DNA from 2 places in the Polaromonas potterensis genome. Region 2 is predicted to be linked to the other one. Evidence: riboswitches for the same ligand, from Rfam matches in the RefSeq annotation. Region 2 holds a riboswitch; the other holds the start of a gene.
What was found. A riboswitch is a leader RNA that binds a small molecule or an ion and turns the genes downstream of it on or off. The one in region 2 is predicted to bind glycine.
Positions count from the first base shown of each region.

Region 1: linked by a shared signal. The riboswitch ahead of R6254_RS08365 (D-amino acid dehydrogenase) and the one ahead of gcvT (glycine cleavage system aminomethyltransferase GcvT) in region 2 are both predicted to bind glycine.

Region 1 is NZ_JAWQLX010000003.1:479,146-482,550, reverse strand. It holds gene R6254_RS08370 (FIST signal transduction protein) at 1-115, shown strand, start outside; gene R6254_RS08365 (D-amino acid dehydrogenase) at 76-1,431, opposite strand; glycine riboswitch at 1,643-1,731, opposite strand; gene R6254_RS08360 (helix-turn-helix domain-containing protein) at 1,769-2,500, opposite strand; gene R6254_RS08355 (MFS transporter) at 2,763-3,405, shown strand, end outside.
Region 2 is NZ_JAWQLX010000011.1:50,869-54,273, forward strand. It holds gene R6254_RS18370 (TRAP transporter large permease) at 1-1,030, shown strand, start outside; glycine riboswitch at 1,204-1,305, shown strand; glycine riboswitch at 1,328-1,429, shown strand; gene gcvT (glycine cleavage system aminomethyltransferase GcvT) at 1,472-2,698, shown strand; gene gcvH (glycine cleavage system protein GcvH) at 2,739-3,107, shown strand; gene gcvP (aminomethyl-transferring glycine dehydrogenase) at 3,224-3,405, shown strand, end outside.

The DNA of each region.
Region 1 (3,405 bases), on a different contig from region 2:
GCGGCGTGCGCTGGGCGATGTGCCGCTGGTGGGTTTTTTTGCCGGCGGCGAGATTGCCCGCCACCAGCTTTATGGTTACACCGGCGTCTTGACGGTGTTCACCACGGGCGCCTGAGAACGGCCAGCAGCCCCCGGCGAGCGTTTGGGCACAGCGCCCTGGAACGCAAAATCAAGCTCGGGCCTGCGGCCGCTCACGATATCGGCCAGCGCCTTGCCCGAACCGCAGGCGTGTGTCCAGCCCAGGGTGCCGTGGCCGGTATTCAGGAACAGGTTGCTGATGCGACTCTGGCCAATCAAGGGCACATTGCTTGGCGTGGCCGGACGCAGGCCGCTCCAGAATTGCGCGCGGTTCACATCGGCTGCGCCGGGGAAAAGTTGCTGCACGCGCCGCACAATCGCCTGGCAGCGGGCCGCATTGAGCTGGCGGTCGTAGCCGTTGAACTCGGCGGTGCCGGCAATACGCAGCCGGTCTTCGGCCTCACCGTCGCTGCCCGGCGTGGTGTAGCGGCTGAACACCAGCTTGAACTCGTCGTCGGTCAATGACACCTGGTAAGCGCGTGTGGGTTCTATCACCGGCAAGGTGACCGAATAACCCTTGGCCGGATAAATCGGTAACTTCAGGCCCAGGGGCTCGGCCAGCGCCGCGCTGAAACTGCCGGCCGCCAGCACATAACTGTCGGCGGTCAGTTGCAGGTAGCGGCCTTGTGGATCGGTGGCCTCCACCGCGGTGATCTGGTTACCGGTCTTGAGCAGGCGCGTGATGTGGTGGCCCATCAAAAAGCGCACGCCACGCGCCTCGCAGAGTTTGGCCAGGGCTAACGTGAATTTGCGGGCGTCGCCCGATTCGTCCTCGGCGGTGTAGGTGGCGCCTGCGAGTTGGCCGCGCAGGGTGGCCAGCGCGGGCTCTATCGCCACCGCTTCGTCGGCCGAGATCACCCGGCGCTCACAGCCCAGCTCGCGCATCTGGCGCGAAGGCTCCAGCGCGCCTTCGAACTCCTGCTGCGAGGTGTAGAAATGCAAAATGCCTTGCGTGCGCTGGTCGTAGTCTATGCCGGTGTCTCGCCGCAGCTGCTGCAGCATGTCCCGGCTGTAGCTGCCGAGCTGGACGATCTGGCGGATGTTGTGGCGCGTGCGGGCAGGTGTGCATTCGCGCAGGAATTGCAGGCCCCAGGCCCATTGCCGGGTATCGGCCCGCAAGCGGAACAGCAGCGGTGCATCTTCCTTGCCCAGCCATTTGAGCACCTTGAACGGGGCGCTGGGGTTGGCCCAGGGTTCGGCGTGGCTGACCGAAATTTGCCCGCCGTTGGCGTGGCTGGTTTCCGCCGCCGGCGAGGTTTGCCGGTCAATGACGGTGACCTCATGGCCGAGTTGGGACAAATACCAGGCCGAGCTGACGCCGAGCAGGCCGCTGCCGAGAACAATAACGCGCATATTGAGAACCTTTTAGACAGTGGGTCCAAGCAGAATGGGCGTATCTAGCTATCAAATGGATAGCGTGTTGACGCCGACAACGGGTGTCGTTCTGTTGGTTGCCGCTCCCCCTGTCCTTGGTACCTGAGAGATTCACGCCGCAGCGGGCGCTGCGGGTTTGCTCCTTCGGTGCGATGCATCAAGGTGATGCAAAGGCTCTCCAGACGGCTATTTTCAGCATGCAGTACGGGACCTGAGCGTGTATGGGAGTTTGCGCCTTCGGTGGGACGCCTGGGGCGTCCACTCTCCTGCATGAGAGCCCGATTCTCACCGAAGCCGGGCCGGCTTGTCAAAATGTTTAACGCCGCAAGGCCGTAAATGCCTCGAACTCCCAGCTGCGCATGGCCAGCAGCAAGGTGTAGCCTTCGCGGTCCTTGTCGGCCAGTTTCTGGTCGGCCTGGTGTTGCTGCGCAAAGTCCTGTGCCACGCGTTGCATACGTTCCAGAAACGAAGGTGCCAGGCCGCGGCTGATGGCGCCGTGCACCAGCAGCAGACCTTCACCGCTGCCGTCGAAGCCGCCGGAAAAATAGTCCAGCAAGGCGTTGTCGCGAAAATAATCCATCACCGGGCCATGCGGCCGCCAGCGAAAAGTTTTGGCGAGTTTGAGCCGGTAACGGTTCAGGGCCTTGAGTTCGATGATGCCGATGCGGTCGAGTTGCGCGAAATATTTGATGCATTCCGTCTCTGTAAGGCGGTAGCTGCCCGTGATCTGCTCCAACGTCCATTGCGACAACACACAAATGGCGGTCAGCAGCAGCTTCTTGTCGGCCACCACGGCTTTTTCCTGCGCTTCGGTGAGTTCCGCCAGCAAGGGTTGGCTATCGGCCACCCGCCGCGCAAGATCAGCAAAGTCCAGTTTCAGGGCGCGGCAAATCGCGTCCACACGCGACAGCGGCATGTCACCCCGGGACAACATCCGTTTGACGCTGGACTCGGCCATGCCGAGTGCGCGCGCCAGATCGGCATACGTCATCTGGGCGGATTTGAGCTCCTTTTTCAAGGCAGTCACCAGGTCAGCGCTTGTGCTCATCAGAACTCCTTGGTATCGATGGTCGATACTTTAAGTCCTCTGACGTGGTCTTGTATCGATAACGAAGTGCAGAGGGCGTTGGTGAGAGCAGACTGCGCCCACACCTTGAAAGGGCTGCGCATGACATTGATCTTCGAAAAACCAAGGATCCAGGGAACCGGAAAAATCAGGGCAGAATCCGGGGCACTGACCTGCCAACCGGGCAGGCCATCCAGGCAGCCGCAAGAGCTTGCCGCGCAAGCACTGAAAAGAGGAGTCCGTCATGAGTGTTGATCCCGCCGCACCGGTGCCCCCCCCGTCTGCCAACGAACACCCGAACCAGTTCGCGCTGCTCAAGCAGCGCCGTTTTGCCCCGTTTTTCTGGACCCAGTTTTCCGGCGCCGCCAACGACAACCTGTTCAAGTTCGCTTTCACCGTGATGGTGACCTACCAGTTGCAAGTCAGCTGGCTGCCGCCCGCGATGGCGGGGCTGGTGATCGGTGCGCTGTTCATCCTGCCCTTTCTGCTGTTTTCGGCCACCAGCGGGCAACTGGCCGACAAGTACGAAAAACGCACGTTGATTGTTTTTGTGAAGCGCTTGGAGATGCTGATCATGGCGCTGGCGGCCTGGGGCTTTTTCAGCGCCGACGTGACTATCCTGCTGGGCTGCACCTTCCTCATGGGCCTGCATTCCACCTTGTTCGGGCCGGTCAAGTTCGCCTATTTGCCGCAACACCTGGGCGAGCGCGAACTCATGGGCGGCAACGGCATGGTGGAGATGGGCACCTTTGTGGCCATTTTGCTGGGCAATGTCGCCGGCGGCCTGATCATCGCCGTGCCCGAAATCGGCGCCCACCATGTGGGTTTCAGCTGTGTCGGCCTGGCCCTGTTGGGCCGTGCGGTCGCGCACTATATTCCGGTGTCAC
Region 2 (3,405 bases):
CGTCGGCGGCGTTCAGGGCGGCCTGCCCATGACCTGCGTGTTGACCTGTATGATTTTTGCGGCGGTCTCGGGCTCCTCGGTGGCCACCACCTTTGCCGTCGGTGCCATCCTGATCCCCGCGCTGATCAAACACGGCTACCCGACCAGCTACGCCGCCGCCCTGCAGGCGACCAGCGCCGAACTGGGTGTGATCATTCCGCCGTCCATTCCCATGATTCTGTACGGTGTCAGCGCTGAAGTCTCGATCGGCGAGTTGTTCATCGCCGGTGTTGGCCCGGGCATTTTTATCAGCGTGGCCCTGATGGCCTTTGTCTACGTGTATTGCAAGCTCAAAGGCTGGGGCAAAAACGACGGCGACGGCCGCCTGAGTTTTGGCAAAGCCACCTGGCAGGCCGGCTGGGCCTTGTTGATGCCTGTCATCATTCTGGGCGGCATTTACGGCGGCATCTTCACACCAACCGAAGCGGCGGCCGTGGCCGTGTTTTACGCGCTGGTTGTCGGCGTGGTGATTTACCGCGAGATCAGCCTGCCGAACCTGGTGCAGGTCTTGCGCAAATCCGTGATTTCCAGTGCCGTGATCATGTTCATCATTGCCAACGCGGGCCTGTTTGCCTTTCTGATCACCCGCGCCGGTGTGCCCGACGCCATAGGCCGCTGGCTGCAAGAAGTGCTGCAGTCGCCAGCGCTGTTCCTGCTCGGGGTAAACGCCGCCCTGTTCATCATCGGCATGTTCATCGAAACCAGCGCCGCCATCATTGTGCTGGCGCCCATCCTGGCGCCGGTGGCCATGCATTTCGGTATTGACCCGGTGCATTTCGGCATGGTGATGGTGGTCAACCTCGCACTGGGCATGATCACGCCGCCGTTCGGGGTGAACCTGTTTGCGGCCTGCACGGTGGCGCGTATTTCACTGGACCGCATCGTCACCCACCTGATTCCGTTTGTGCTCGTGATCCTCGGCTGTCTCATGGTGATCACCTACTTCCCGGCACTCTCGCTGACCTTGCGCGATCTGGTCTATTCCAAATAGCGCCCCCACGGTCGCTCACTGCGTGTAGCTCCCTGCCCCCCGAGGGGGCAGCTGCGCCTGCGGGCCGGCTAAGCCGGACCCGCGCCCTACTTGATGATACGGACCCAACGGTCGCAGTATTCCGTTCCTCCTGCGCCTGTCCAGAGGTGTACGCACCCAAGGCTTGGGCTACACTTACCCGGTCAGGAGAGAGTTTTCACATGAAAACCGCCGAAGGCGCATGCATCCCCTTTATGGTGTGCTGAACGCTCAGGCAAAAGGACTGGCAACCGTTGTTTGGCATGTATTTTCCGGACAACGTTCCCTACTGGAGAGAGGCTGCCTTCAAGGCATCCCACCGAAGGAGCAAACCTGTATCGCCAGGTGAATCTCTCAGGTAAAGCGGACAGCAGGGGCAGCCCATGATTTTTCATGGATAACGCTTTGCCCCGGAGAACGCCTATGTCCGCTACCGATTCCACTCTGCTGAAAACACCGCTGCATGCGCTGCATGTAGAACTTGGCGCACGCCTGGTGCCGTTCGCCGCTTACGCCATGCCGGTGCAATACCCGGCCGGCCTGATGGCCGAGCACCACCACACCCGTACCGCCGCCAGCCTGTTTGATGTGTCGCACATGGGCCAGTTGCGCCTGGTCGGACCGGACGCGGCCGCCGCGCTGGAGACCTTGATGCCGGTCGATGTGCTCGATCTGGCGGTCGGCAAGCAGCGTTACGGCCTCTTGCTCAATGACGAGGGCGGCATCATTGACGACCTGATGTTTTTCAACCGCGACTACGCGAACAGCGGCGATCCGAGCGTCGCCGGGCCGCCCCAAGACGCGAGAGCCCCCCTGGGGGGCAGGGAGCCACACGCAGTGGGCGACCGTGGGGGCGACATTTTCATCATCGTCAACGGCGCCTGCAAGGTCGGCGACATTGCACATATCCAGGCCAAGATCGGCAGCCGCTGCGAGGTCATCCCCCTGCCCGACCTGGCGCTGCTGGCACTGCAGGGCCCGCAGGCCGTCACCGCACTGGCCCGCCTCGCCCCCGGTGTTGAAAAACTCGTCTTCATGACCGGCGGTCATTTCAAGATCGCGGGGTGCGACTGTTTCCTCACGCGCAGCGGCTACACCGGCGAAGACGGTTTTGAAATCTCGGTACCGGCGGCGCAGGCCGAAACACTGGCCAGAGCCCTGCTCGCCCAACCCGAAGTCAAACCTGCCGGTCTGGGCGCGCGCAACTCACTGCGCCTGGAAGCCGGCTTGTGCCTGTACGGCAACGACCTCGACACCAGCACCACGCCGGTGGAAGCCGGCCTGAACTGGGCGATCCAGAAAGTGCGGCGCAGCGGCGGTGCACGCGCCGGTGGTTTCCCGGGCGCAGACAAAGTACTGGCGCAACTGGCAAACCCCGCGAGTCTGACACGCAAACGGGTCGGCCTGATCGCGCTGGAACGTGTGCCGGTGCGTGAACACACCGAGTTGCAAAATACCGACGGCCAGCACATTGGTGAAGTCAGCAGCGGCCTGCTGGGGCCGACAATCGACCAGCCGATCGCCATGGCTTATGTGGCGCCCGCGTACACCACGCTGGGCACACGTGTCAACGCCATCGTGCGCGGCAAAGCCGTCGCCATGGAAGTGGCGGCCATGCCTTTTGTTCCCAACCGCTATTTCCGCGGCTGATTCCAGCCGCATCTAACAACATTAATGAATGGAGAAAACCATGATCAAGTACACCGAAGACCACGAATGGCTCAGCGTGACCGGCGACATCGCCACCGTCGGCATCACCGTCCATGCGCAAGACGCATTGGGTGACGTGGTGTTTGTAGACCTGCCTGCCGTCGGCAGCACGTTTGCGCAAAAAGCCATTGCCGGCGTGGTGGAGTCGGTCAAGGCCGCTGCCGATGTCTACATGCCGATCAGCGGCGACATCACCGAAGTCAACGAAGCCTTGCGCGACGACCCCTCGCTGGCCAACAGCGACCCGCTGGGTGCCGGCTGGTTCTTCAAGGTCAAGCTGTCGGATGCCAAGCAGCTGGACGCGCTGCTGGACGAAGCGGCTTACGCTGCGTTTGCCAAAGACGCATAAATATCCGCCCCCACGCTTGTCGCTTCGCGTACTACGCTGCCCCCCGAGGGGGCTAATTTTTCTAGGGGCGACCCGTCGAAAAATTGCCCCCGTCCCATTCAATGGAAAGAATCCCCATGTTGATGTCAACCGCCAAGCCGCTGGGCGAGCTTGAAAATCCTGCTGAGTTTATCGCCCGCCACATCGGCATCGAAGCGGAGGACGAAGTCCATATGCTCAAGGTGGTGGGCTCCAGCTCGCGCCGCGAGTTGATCGACGGGATTGTGCCGCGCTCCATCGCGCGCCAAAGCGTCATGGC